Regions from separate parts of the Bacillus sp. FJAT-42376 genome, predicted to be linked through region 1. Evidence: riboswitches for the same ligand, from Rfam matches in the RefSeq annotation. Region 1 holds a riboswitch; each other region holds the start of a gene.
The links. A riboswitch is a leader RNA that binds a small molecule or an ion and turns the genes downstream of it on or off. The one in region 1 is predicted to bind S-adenosylmethionine.
Positions count from the first base shown of each region.

Region 2: another riboswitch for S-adenosylmethionine. It lies ahead of metK (methionine adenosyltransferase); the one in region 1 lies ahead of CEF21_RS20050 (alpha/beta hydrolase).
Region 3: another riboswitch for S-adenosylmethionine. It lies ahead of CEF21_RS19190 (O-acetylhomoserine aminocarboxypropyltransferase/cysteine synthase family protein); the one in region 1 lies ahead of CEF21_RS20050 (alpha/beta hydrolase).

Region 1 covers NZ_CP033906.1:3,979,498-3,983,667, reverse strand. Annotated here, with positions in the region: gene CEF21_RS20060 (VOC family protein) at 1-128, shown strand, start outside; gene CEF21_RS20055 (biotin transporter BioY) at 202-768, shown strand; gene CEF21_RS20050 (alpha/beta hydrolase) at 765-1,547, opposite strand; SAM riboswitch class I at 1,631-1,735, opposite strand; gene CEF21_RS20045 (histidine phosphatase family protein) at 1,869-2,456, shown strand; gene CEF21_RS20040 (GNAT family N-acetyltransferase) at 2,616-3,062, opposite strand; gene CEF21_RS20035 (NAD(P)H-dependent flavin oxidoreductase) at 3,059-4,120, opposite strand.
Region 2 covers NZ_CP033906.1:3,532,252-3,536,421, forward strand. Annotated here, with positions in the region: gene CEF21_RS17680 (sensor histidine kinase) at 1-191, opposite strand, end outside; gene CEF21_RS17685 (response regulator transcription factor) at 188-877, opposite strand; gene metK (methionine adenosyltransferase) at 1,170-2,363, opposite strand; SAM riboswitch class I at 2,576-2,706, opposite strand; gene pckA (phosphoenolpyruvate carboxykinase (ATP)) at 3,221-4,170, shown strand, end outside.
Region 3 covers NZ_CP033906.1:3,805,452-3,809,621, forward strand. Annotated here, with positions in the region: SAM riboswitch class I at 1-103, opposite strand, end outside; gene CEF21_RS19190 (O-acetylhomoserine aminocarboxypropyltransferase/cysteine synthase family protein) at 208-1,542, opposite strand; SAM riboswitch class I at 1,583-1,688, opposite strand; gene CEF21_RS19195 (thioredoxin family protein) at 1,846-2,154, opposite strand; gene CEF21_RS19200 (toprim domain-containing protein) at 2,175-2,522, opposite strand; gene CEF21_RS19205 (YusG family protein) at 2,722-2,967, opposite strand; gene gcvH (glycine cleavage system protein GcvH) at 3,026-3,409, opposite strand; gene CEF21_RS19215 (arsenate reductase family protein) at 3,459-3,815, opposite strand; gene CEF21_RS19220 (acyl-CoA dehydrogenase family protein) at 4,050-4,170, opposite strand, start outside.

The DNA of each region.
Region 1 (4,170 bases):
ATCAAACGCTCGCTTTTGTACCAGCCAAGGACGGGCTGCGGACAGGAATCCATGCTGTTTCTTTTTGTGAAAAACATCAGAAGGAACCGAGAGAAAAACACTGGATGGGCGGCACTTATATCTTGTAAAAAAATAGTTACAGAAATTACCTCCTTATGTTAACATTTAATAAAAGTTTGTTAACATAAAGGGGGCCAAGTGATGGAGAATCAAAGGAATAAACTAAGAATGCTGATTTTGTGCGGGATGTTTGCGGCGATTACGGCTGTATTTGCCCAGATTGAAATTCCCCTTCCAATTGTTCCAATCAGCGGACAGACACTAGCGGTTGGAATAGCCGCGACCATTTTAGGGAGCAGGTATGGTGCACTGGCTATGATCGTTTATGCAGGACTTGGTGCTGCAGGCCTTCCGGTTTTTGCGGAGGCCAAAGGCGGTCTGCATATTTTGGCGGGTCCTACAGGAGGGTATATTATTGGCTTTATTGCCGCGGCATTTATAACAGGATTCGTGCTTGAGAAAACAAAATTCTCACTTCCCTGGGCTCTTTTGGCAAATGTCATTGGAATGATTGTAACACTGGGGTTTGGAACGGTCTGGCTGAAAATTGTCCTCGGTCTTTCTTGGACTCAAGCGCTGGCAGCCGGGGTCTGGCCGTTTATAGCAGTCGGCTTGATTAAAGCTGCACTTGCCAGCTGGATCGGTATTTCGGTCAGAAGAAGACTTGTTCAGGCAAAACTGCTTAAACAATATTTTCATGCCGCTTAAAAAGATGCCTCGAAGCTCTTCCTTTCAACTGGATGGGCTTCTTTTTGTTTGGAAAAAAACCGAATGGTCTCCCGTACGATTAAATCCTGGTCATAATCCATGGATGCTACATGGTAGGAATTCGGCAAAGGAACCAGCATTTTTCTGTATGAGGGAATCATCTGGTAGATTTGGTGGGAACACACAGCCGGCACGACATGGTCTTCCGGGGAATAAAAAACGATGGCAGGACAGCTGACCTCCTTTAATTTTGCTTTCGCTTCGTTCATGGCCGTTTTTAATTCAGAAATGGCTTTCAGCGGAACCGTGTTATATGTGATTTCTTCTGCTGTCTGATCTTTTATATCCGGTTTTCCTTCCGTTATAAAGCCTGACTGCTCCGTAATATGCTGATAGGCCGGAACTTCAAGAGCGGCATTTATAAGAGCAATTCCATCCATTTCCCTGAATTTGCCTGCAAGCTTCAAGGTAAGACTTCCTCCCATGGATTGCCCGACGACAAAGACTTTAGAAAAGCGGCTTTTCATGCGTGAATAAGCTGTTTCCAAAGAACGATACCAATCCATCGCCGTGCAACTCTCCATTTCAGTCGGGCAGGTGCCGTGGCCGGAAAGTCTCGGAGCATATACAGAATATCCAAAGGATGCAAATTTTTCTCCCAGCGACTCCATGCTTTGCGGAGTTCCATTGAAGCCGTGGCATAAGAGAATACCTTGTTCAGAGCTTCCGGAGATGGAAAATGATTGAGCACCTGACATGACCCGTTTCAATTCTTTCATAAGCACGTTCCTCCTTTTATAAGTAAACAGACAAATAAAAAAACCTTCTCTGCACGGGCGGCTAAGAAAGTTTGCAAAACCATTTCTTATCGTCCAAAGCAGATTTGCTTTGCTGGTGGGAGCACCTTTCCAATCGGAGGTTGCTGTGAAGTCATAGAGCCAGTTCTCTCGTTCACTCTTGATAAATTTATTAATCCTATAAAATTACTTGGTTTTACAATCGTATCATGACGGATAAATGGTGTCAACATAGACTTGTACATGCCGGGCATATGGAATAAGCTATAATTATAAAAATGAACGGAGAATGGAAGTGGAACGATGACGAAGCTTGGGATCATCAGACATGGAATAACGGAATGGAACATGGAAGGAAGAGCACAGGGAAGCTCTGATATACCGCTTCATGCAAAAGGTCTGAAAGAAGCGGAGATGCTTGCCGACAGGCTAAAAGAAGAAAAATGGGACCTTTTATACTCAAGTCCTTTAATGCGTGCAAAACAAACGGCCGAGTTTATCAGTGAAAAACTGGGCGGATTAGAGATTATTACAGATGACAGAATCCGCGAAACAGGCGGAGGGCGGATTGAAGGAACGACAGAGGCAGAGCGGCTGGAAAAATGGGGGATTGGCTGGAGAGATCTTGACTTAGGCAGAGAACGCTCCGAAGATGTAGTGAAGAGAGGCCTTGAGTTCGCAGAGGATCTTGTGGAAAAGCATCCTGAAAAAAATATTTTAGTGGTTTCCCACGGTTCTTTCATCAGGCATTTGCTGCAGGCGCTTGTTCCAGCAGAGGAGGAATTGGAGGCTTTAAAAAACACTTCCATTACTCATCTTATTCTAGAGGACACAAAATGGTCGTGCGGTCTTTATAACTGTACAAAACATTTGAGTTTTGAAATAGAGTAAAAAAAGAAGCTGTCCAGAAAGCATTCGTGGAGGGGTCTCACCTGTTACGCCGGTCCCGCAGGAGTGTCGCTCTTTTGCTTCAATCAATCTGGATTAAACGGCAAATGTAAAAAGGGACACGCTTTGAATGCGTCTCCCTTTTTTGGTAAGTGAGACTTTTCAGACAGCCCCTTTTAATCTTTTATACATCACTTGATGAGGTCCAATTCCTTCTAATTCAAACACATTGCCGATTTTTTGCAGTCCCTGCTTCTGATAGTACTCTTCTACCGTTGTCCGTGCATTGCACCACCATAAATCTGCATTTCTTCCGGAGAGTACTTCCTCCGCTTTTTGAAGAAGTGAACTGCCTGCTTTCATGCTCCGGTATTCAGGAAGGGTTGCCATTCCTCTTAATCGGTACTGGGAAGAACCGGTTAAAAGAGGGAAAGCCTCCTCGTAAAAGGAAGCGATGCTGATGAGTGTTTCACCGATATAGCACCCGAGGTGAAAAGTGTTTTCTTTTTCGTCCGCCTCATAGCGGCATTCGCGGACTGGCTGGCCCGGTCTAAGAACCTTTTGACGGAGCGGAACGGTTTCCTCCGCTTTTATGAATACGATGTTCATGTAGTCACCTCCCTGGATTCGTTTAAAATGGATTGGATCAGTTCTTGTACGGATTGACTCCTGCTGAGCCGCGGGCTTTGACCGCACCATAAAGACATGAATTCTGCGTCGTTTTGTTCTAAGGCAGCTTTCCGGATTTTTTTTGTTGCTTCATTTTGCAGAGGATACGGTAGGATTCTTGTTTCATTTTCCATTTCGTAAATGAACTGATTTTTAATACCGCGGGCTTCTTTTCCGGAGAATGCTTTAGTGACGACGACCTGATCCTCCCGTGCGTTTAGAACGGCTTCTTTGTATGCAGGATGTGCGCTGCTTTCGTATGTTGTCAGAAATGCTGTTCCCATTTGAACCCCTTGAGCGCCAAGGCTCAATGCAGCCCGATATCCTCTTGCTTCCATAATTCCGCCTGCTGCAATCACCGGGACCCGGACAAAATCACAAATTTGCGGAACAAGGGACATCAGCCCTACCATGTGATGAATGGGAGGACCGGAAAATGTCCCTCTATGTCCGCCTGCTTCACTGCCTTGAGCAACAATTGCATCCATTCCCTGTTCTTCGAGAAGAATCGCCTCCATCACAGAAGTAGCGGTTCCAATGATAAAAGTTCCATTCTTTTTTAAATCGTGAACCGCTTCCTTTGAAGGCATCCCGAACGTAAATGAACAAACAGGGACCTTCTCCCGCAAAATGATTTCGAGCTGCTCTTCAAAAAAGTTTGTCTGTTCAGTGGATAAAGGAGGATTTTCCTGGACATCAAGTTCTTCACTAAGGGGGCGGAGTGCCTCAAACGCATTTTGGACTTCGCTTGGAGATGCATTTGTTTGCTCGGGAATAAACAGGTTGACAGAATAAGGAAGATCCGTTCTTTTTTTTACTTCTAAAATTAGGGCGGAGAGCTCTTCCGGCGGCATGTACCCGGCCCCGATTGAACCAAGGCAGCCGGTTCGCGACACGGCCAGTACGAGCCCGGCTTCTGTAATTCCCCCCGCCATTGGTGCCTGGATGATAGGGTGATGGATTCCGAGACGTTCAATTAAGGATCCAGTCATATTCATTCCTCCATTCTCCTGTGAAACTTAGACATGGAATAGCTGAAATCCTTCAT
Region 2 (4,170 bases), 450 kb from region 1:
GCTTTCATGAGCGGATCCGTAAGAAAGAAATATGCAAATGCAGAGATTGTGCCAGCTGCAAAAGTAATAATGGTTAAGATGAGGATCGACTGGTTCGGAATGGACATTTGCACGAAACTGATAAACAAAAAGACCAGAATGAGAGAGGTAGACAAAAAATTTGCCAGAATCAATGTAGTTCTGATTCTCATACCGGCTGCTCCAATTTATAGCCGATTCCCCATACCGTTTTAATGTACTCAGGTTCCGCAGGGTTCTTCTCAAGCTTTTCCCGGAGGCGCCTGATATGAACATTGACCGTGTTTCCATCCCCGGAAAAATCATACCCCCATACTTTTTCAAGCAGCTGTGACCTTGAAAACACTTGACCCGGATGGCTGGCCAGAAGCCAGAGTACATCAAATTCCTTAGCGGTCATCTCAATACCCGCACCCTCTGCTTTTACTTCCCTTGTGGAGGAGTCAATCGATATGGAGCCTATTGAGATCGAGTGCTTTGTCTCAGGTTTGAGTTTTGCCGTTCTTCTCAGCATGTTCTTTACTCTAAGGACAAGCTCTCTTGGACTGAAAGGCTTAGTTAAATAATCATCTGCACCTAGCGTCAGTCCAAGGAGGCGGTCCCGTTCCTGGCCAAGGGCAGTCAGCATAATCAGCGGAACATCCTCATCTTCCATCCTGATCTCCTCAGCCGCAGACCATCCATCCTTCATCGGCATCATGAGATCAAGGATAATCAAGTCAGGTTTTCCGTTTCTCCATTTTTCTAAGGCTTCAATCCCGTTCAAAGCGGTGTCTACCATATACCCCTCCCGCTCCAAATAGCGGCGGCATACATCAAGGATGGAAGGCTCATCATCGACCAGCAACACTTTCTTCATACTCTCTGACCCCTTTTTCCATATCGTTAGATAAACGGAAGAAATGTTTATAAGCGGCTTTATCCTTTTACTATATCCCAGCCTGACTTAAATAGATAAGAATCATGCTCTTTATCCTGAATTCATCTTATCCCCGTATGATTATCAAAGCATAAGCAAAAGATTAATTTTCTATTAACAATATAATTGCCCTTTGTAAGAAAACGAGTATTTCCAATAAAAAGATCATCCCATTTCCTTCCAAAACAAAAAGCCCGGAACCAAATTGGTTCCGGGCTTTATTTGCCGTTTCTTAAAGGACAGAGCGGAGTGCTTCTGCTTTGTCTGTTTGCTCCCATGGAAGCTCTACATCCGTACGGCCGAAGTGGCCGTATGCAGCAGTTTGCTTATAAATTGGACGGCGAAGGTCAAGCATTTTAATAATGCCTGCTGGGCGAAGATCAAAGTTATTGCGAACCGCTTCAACAAGAACTTCCTCGCTTGCTTTGCCTGTTCCGAATGTATCGATGGAGATGGATACCGGCTGTGCTACACCGATTGCATATGCAAGCTGTACTTCACATTTGTCAGCAAGACCGGCAGCCACGATGTTTTTTGCAACATAGCGCGCAGCATAAGCAGCAGAACGGTCTACTTTTGTTGCATCCTTGCCTGAGAATGCACCGCCGCCGTGACGAGCATATCCGCCGTACGTATCAACAATGATTTTACGGCCAGTCAGACCTGCATCCCCTTGAGGTCCGCCGATTACGAAACGTCCTGTCGGGTTGATGAAGTATTTTGTGTTTTCATCGATTAGTTCTGCAGGAACTACAGGTTTGATAACAAATTCTTTAAGGTTGCGCTGAATCTGCTCCAAAGAGATTTCAGGGTGATGCTGAGTTGAAATAACAATCGTATCCACACGGACCGGTTTATCATTTTCATCATACTCAACCGTTACTTGTGTTTTTCCGTCCGGACGAAGGTATGGAAGGATTTCTTCTTTCCGCACTTCTGCAAGACGGCGTGAAAGCTTATGGGCAAGAGAAATCGGAAGAGGCATAAGCTCTTTCGTTTCGTTGCACGCAAATCCGAACATTAATCCCTGGTCTCCTGCGCCAATTGCTTCAATTTCAGCGTCAGTCATCGTTCCTTCACGCGCTTCAAGGGCCTGGTCCACTCCCATCGCGATGTCAGCGGACTGCTCATCGATGGATGTCAGGACAGCACAGGTTTCTGCATCGAAACCATATTTTGCACGCGTATAGCCGATATCTTTAACAGTTTCACGAACAATCTTTGGAATGTCTACATAAGTGGAAGTCGTAATTTCTCCTGCAACCAGTACAAGACCTGTAGTGACAGAAGTTTCGCATGCGACACGTGCATTCGGATCATTTGCAAGAATGGCATCCAGGATGGAGTCTGAAATTTGGTCGCAAATTTTATCCGGATGGCCTTCCGTTACGGATTCTGATGTGAAAAGACGGCGTTTAATCGACATAGTAATTCCTCCTCTGATAATCGGGTGTTCTATTGGCAAGGTTCAGTTATGTACTTCCCCTCATTTTTTGAGACGGAACTCGTTCCCACTACTTATCTTTTGCTTTATGTTAAGAATCTTTCCCATTATAAAACCTAAGGAAAAAGATTCCAGACTGCATAAAAAAACCCTTCCTACTTAATAGAGGAAAGGAGTTATTTTTCAGCCTTTCACTCTTATCGCTCAAGGACTACAGCCTTGCGTCAGGTTAGCACCTTTGCATGAGAGAAAACAGAATGTTTTCAGAATCTTGCAGGTTGCTGGGCTTCATAGGGCCTGTCCCTCCACCAGCTCGGGATAAGAGAATCCGTTCAAGGACATATGATACCTCAGTTTTGAGGCAGATGTCAACATAAATTGACAAGGATTTATAGAGTTCAGACAAGACGGTTCACAGGATCATTTTTCATTCTGCCCCGTTACAAAAAAAGGCTAATTAAAGCATGTTGTTGATTAATTGTTTAACACCTGCTGATTAAAGCGGAAGGCGAGGGTCTCCTGCCTAGAGCAGCGGGACAGGTAATATCCTGCAGCCGCAAAGCAGCGAGGAGGCTCACCGCCTGCCCAACCCCTCATGCCGCGAAAATTACGAGTGCAGCCAGTATCAAGCTGTTATCCTGTGCCGGCAGGGCTATAAAGAAATTCTCTGCTGTCATTCAGCAGATGCGGAGTTCAGTTAATATTTTTATGCTTTCTGGTCATGTGCAGTTGCATTTTCTGAGGCTGAACGTAAAATACATCTATTAGTATAGACTAATTAGTTTAATGTGTTATACTTTTTATGAATCATTTAATTACGAGCAAAGGAAGGTATGGGGATGAATTCACTTGCGGCAACAAACGAGCTTTCGCTTTTACTTAAAGGGGAACATGTTTATCACAATTTATCAGTACCGCAGCTAGTTGAAAAAATTCTATCTAGAAACGAAGCCGTTCTTACTTCAACCGGTGCCATCCGTGCAACGACTGGAGCATATACTGGCCGTTCTCCTAAAGATAAATTTATTGTAAAAGAAGATAGCGTAAAAAGCAAAATTGAATGGGGTACGGTTAACCAGCCCATTTCCAGCGAAACATTTGAAAAACTTTATCATAAAGTACTTTCATACTTAAAAACACAGAAAGAGCTGTTCGTATTTGACGGATTTGCAGGAGCAGATGAACGATTCCGTCTGCCTATTAAGGTTGTGAACGAATATGCGTGGCACAGCCTTTTTGCAAATCAGCTCTTTATCCGCCCGGATGCCGGATCGGACCCTGCAGAAACAGAACCGTTCACCATTGTATCAGCACCCAATTTCAAAGCGGATCCTTCCATTGATGGAACGAACTCTGAAACGTTCATCATGATTTCCTTTGAAAAGAGAATCATTCTGATTGGCGGAACAGAATACGCGGGTGAAATGAAAAAATCGGTCTTCTCCATTATGAATTATCTTCTTCCGGAATCCGATATTTTTCCGATGCACTGCTCAGCTAATGTTGGCCAGGAAGGCGATGTCGCTCTATTTTTCGGATTATCCGGAACTGGAAAAACAACTCTTTCTGCCGATCCGAACCGCAAGCTGATCGGAGATGATGAGCATGGCTGGTCATCCAGCGGAGTCTTTAACATTGAAGGCGGATGCTATGCTAAATGCATCAATCTTTCAAAAGAAAAAGAACCCCAAATTTTCAACGCCATCCGGTTTGGTTCCGTTCTGGAGAACGTCGTTGTCGATGAATCGACCAGGGAAGCGGACTATGATCATGCGTTTTACACTGAGAA
Region 3 (4,170 bases), 170 kb from region 1:
TCAAAACGCCTGGGCATTTTGAGTGAATTGGCACCATTTCAGTCCGCTGACTGACGGTTGCCGGGCTTCATAGGGCACGTCCCTCCACCTCTCTTAATAAGAGAACAATCTATTATTCAATTGGGATGGTTTGAAATTTTATAAATATTTCAGATCTGAGAGTGATTCTATCACGATAGAAAAGAGGTGTCAACAAAAAATGTATTATTATTTTGCACTGGCTGTTAGCGACCGTTTGCCTGTTGCAGCAAAGATGGCTTCCTCCAGATCTTCAAGCAGGTCATCGGCATGCTCTATACCGACAGACAGGCGAATCATGTCTTCCGGAACCCCAGCTTCAGCGAGTTCTTCTTTGCCAAGCTGCTGATGGGTCGTGCTGGCAGGGTGGATAATTAAACTCTTTGCATCTCCCACATTCGCTACATGTGACCATAATTTTGTATGATTGATGATGGCTTTTCCCTCTTCCAGACCGCCTTCAATTCCAAATACGATAACAGCCCCTGCCCCTTTAGGCAAATAATGGTCTGCCAGTGCTTTCGAAGAGTGTCCATCTGCTTCGGGATACAGCACCCACTTTACAGCAGGGTGGTTTTGCAGGTAGCCGACCACCTTTCTTGTATTATGAATATGCTCCTTCATACGGACATGGAGAGTCTCCAGACCGAGCGTAAATTGAAAAGCATTATACGGACTGAGCGCCGGACCGAAGTCTCTCAATAGCTGAACTCTTGCTTTCACAATATAGGCGAGTTCCCTAAGCGCTTCTGCAAAAACAATATTGTGATAGCTTGGATCAGGGGTTACAAAGGATGGAAACTTTCCGGTAGACCAGTCAAACTTTCCTCCATCAACAATGATCCCTCCCAGTGTGGTCCCATTCCCCAGAAGCCACTTAGTAGCAGAATGCACGACAATATCCGCACCATGTTCGATTGGCCTGCATAAATACGGGGTGGCAAAAGTATTATCGACAATGAGAGGGATACCGGCTTCGTGCGCGATGTCAGCCACTGCTTTTACATCCAGTACCTGCAGGCTCGGATTTCCGATGATTTCGCCAAAAATGGCTTTCGTTTTTTGAGTAATGGCTGCTTTGAAAGATTCCGGGCGGGAGGCATCTGCAAAAATGGTTTTAATTCCGTATTTGGGAAGTGTGTTTGCGAATAGATTGTATGTACCTCCATACAAGTTCGATGCAGCAACAATCTCATCCCCTGCTTCAGCAATATTCAGGATCGCGAGAGTGATGGCAGCCATTCCGCTTGAAACAGCTAAAGCTCCTGCTCCGCCTTCAAGCTGGGCTACCCGTTCTTCCAATACCGTAACCGTAGGGTTATGGATTCTTGTGTAAATATACCCCGGCTCCTTTAAAGCAAAGAGATCTGCTGCATGATCGGTATCTTTAAAAAGATACGCATTTGACTGGTAAATCGGAACAGCTCTGGCTCCTGTTACCGGGTCTTCTTTAAGGCCTCCGTGCACTGCTACCGTTTCCTGCCTGAAGATTTTTTCACTCACTCCAATTCCCCCTGTTTTCATAATAAAAACCCCTTCCGGAGAAGAGGTGGATAGCCGTCTCTTCTCATCTGCCAGAAGTTCTCCTTCTGCTGGATTTAGCACCGTATCCTAAAGACCGGTTGCTGCGCTTTTTCCGGGCCAGTACCCTCCAGCGCTCTTGATAAGAGTATTTGTTTGAATTTTCTTTATATTACCTTTATTTAAGATATTTGGCAACCATTTACTTATTTCCTGTGTGGAATATTTCCCGAGAAATATGATGATTGCCCCGGAAATTAGGAGGGTAAAAAGGAATTTTGTCAAAACAAAAATAAAAACGCCGCATTATGCGCCGTCTTTTAAAATCAGGTTGTATAAAAACTCTACTGATTGAAAAGCATATTGCTTCGTCTGAAGCTTTCCTTCTTCAAAAATCATCAGGCACGGGACGCTTTCGACTTCCCATTTTTCAGCAAACCCCGGTAAATAATTGAGGTTGGCCATGTACAGGTCGGTCGACGGCAATGTTTCATCCACAACTGTAAGCATACGTTTTGCAAGCTGGCATGTACCGCAAAATGGTGTATACAAATATAAAATAAACCGGTCGCTTTTTATCAGTGCCGGGATGTTTTCTGCATTTATTTCAATCATCGCCAAACCAGAACTCCTTGCTATAAATATTTCGCCTGAACATCAATGTTCGCACTAAGCAGTACAGAAGCAATATGATGCTCTGGAGCTGAAGCTACTTCCTTATACATTTTATCAATGTACAAATGGGAAGCCTCGGGAAATTCCCTTAAAAACTGCTTTCTAAGCTTCTCTCCTGCTTCATCTGTATCCACAAGCACATACACGTCATTGTCAAAGTATTCATCAATCAGTTCATCCATTTTGGAAAGACTGATCGTGCCGTTTGTACAAATAATCTCTACAGGCTCATTGATGACTTCCTGAATTTTAATTTTATCGGACTTGCCTTCAACAATAATGATTTTAGAAGCCTCTGACATGAGCATCACCTATTCATTTTGTCTTTCTTTACATTATTCTCTTTTCATTGAGATGTTTCCTGCTGAATCCATCCCGCCTTTTTTGAGAAGGAATCATTATACGGATCATTAGCTGTTCCGCTTAAGCAAGACCAGTTTCTTATTCAAAGAGTAAAGCAAATGGAAGAATGAAGATAAGGCAGTGGACGGCTCCACTGCCTTATTGTTAACACCAGCCGTTTTGATCGTCGCAGTCCACGTACTTTTCATCCCGTTTTTCGGGAACATCAGCCATTTGAAAAAAACGGTTCTCCGCTTGCTCAATTCCGCTTTTCAATTCAAATTTGCTGCCATTTTCACCGTAAGTCATGGTTCCGATCGGCTGATTGTCCAAATAAAGATTCATTTGACCATTAGAAAATTTGCCGGTTACTTTATCCGTTACATCAATGCGCTGTTTTTTAAATGTCAAAGTGAGCCCTCCTTTTTACATAGGATGGCCCAACTTAATTTATGAAATGCTGGTTAAATTAGTCTTCGTTGGTCATTTCTGTGTATTGTTCTGCTGTCATTAAGTTCTCAATCTCACTTGAATCAGACGGCTCAATTACGATCATCCATGCTTTTTCGTAAGGAGATTCATTTACATATTCAGGATTGTCATCCAGGTCTTCATTCACTTCCACAACTTTACCGCTGATCGGTGCATAAAGCTCAGAAACGGTTTTAACAGATTCAACAGAACCGAATGGCTCGTCTGCTTTAATCTCCGTACCTGCTTCCGGAAGCTCAACGAAAACAATGTCCCCAAGCTCTGATTGTGCGAAATGTGTTATGCCTACTCGTACTTTATCGCCTTCTACTTTTACCCACTCATGTTCTTCGGAATAGCGAAGTTCGTTTGGTGTATTCATTTTATTCCCTCCAAAGTTCTATTGTTTATGGAAAAGACAGAGTCTCTTCTTACTTCCACAGCTGCTCAAATTCATTTTCTTTAAAACCGACAGTGACCTTGCTTCCGCTCGCTGTAATCGGTCTTTTAATAAGCATTCCATCTGAAGATAAAACGGTTAGCATTTCGTCTTCACTCATGCTGCTCAAACGGTCTTTCAAGCCCAGCTCACGGTATTTCTGACCGCTTGTATTGAAAAACTTCTTCAGTTCCAGACCGCTTTTGGAATAAAGATCTTTTAATGTCTCTTTACTCGGCGGATTTTCCGCAATATGTATAGCGTTTAGTTCGTGGCCATGCTCTTCCAGCCATTTTTTCGCTTTCCGGCATGTACCGCATTTAGGATACCAGTAAAAGTCCAACGTAATCCTCCTTATTGTACCATGCAGCCTTCCCATTATGTAGAAATAAACGCTCCTCACCAATCAGGCTGACTGAAAAGTTATAGCCTTATTTTACTCACCTTTGCTGCTCGTTTGCAAGGAGGAGCATTTTTAAAAGAAAAGACGCTGCATTTTCAATCCCTTTACGCATCTTCAGCAATGGGTTTTAAAATCAGCAAGAGCATGCAGGCCGGCCTGCATGCTCTAATTAAATTATATTTAATTTACATAGCGGTTTGCATCAATGATTGCAGCCGCAATTTCACGTTTCTTTGCAATAACGTTAATTGGAGTATAGCGTGTAAATTTGCGCAATGCGGAAATCATCATGCGAAGTGAA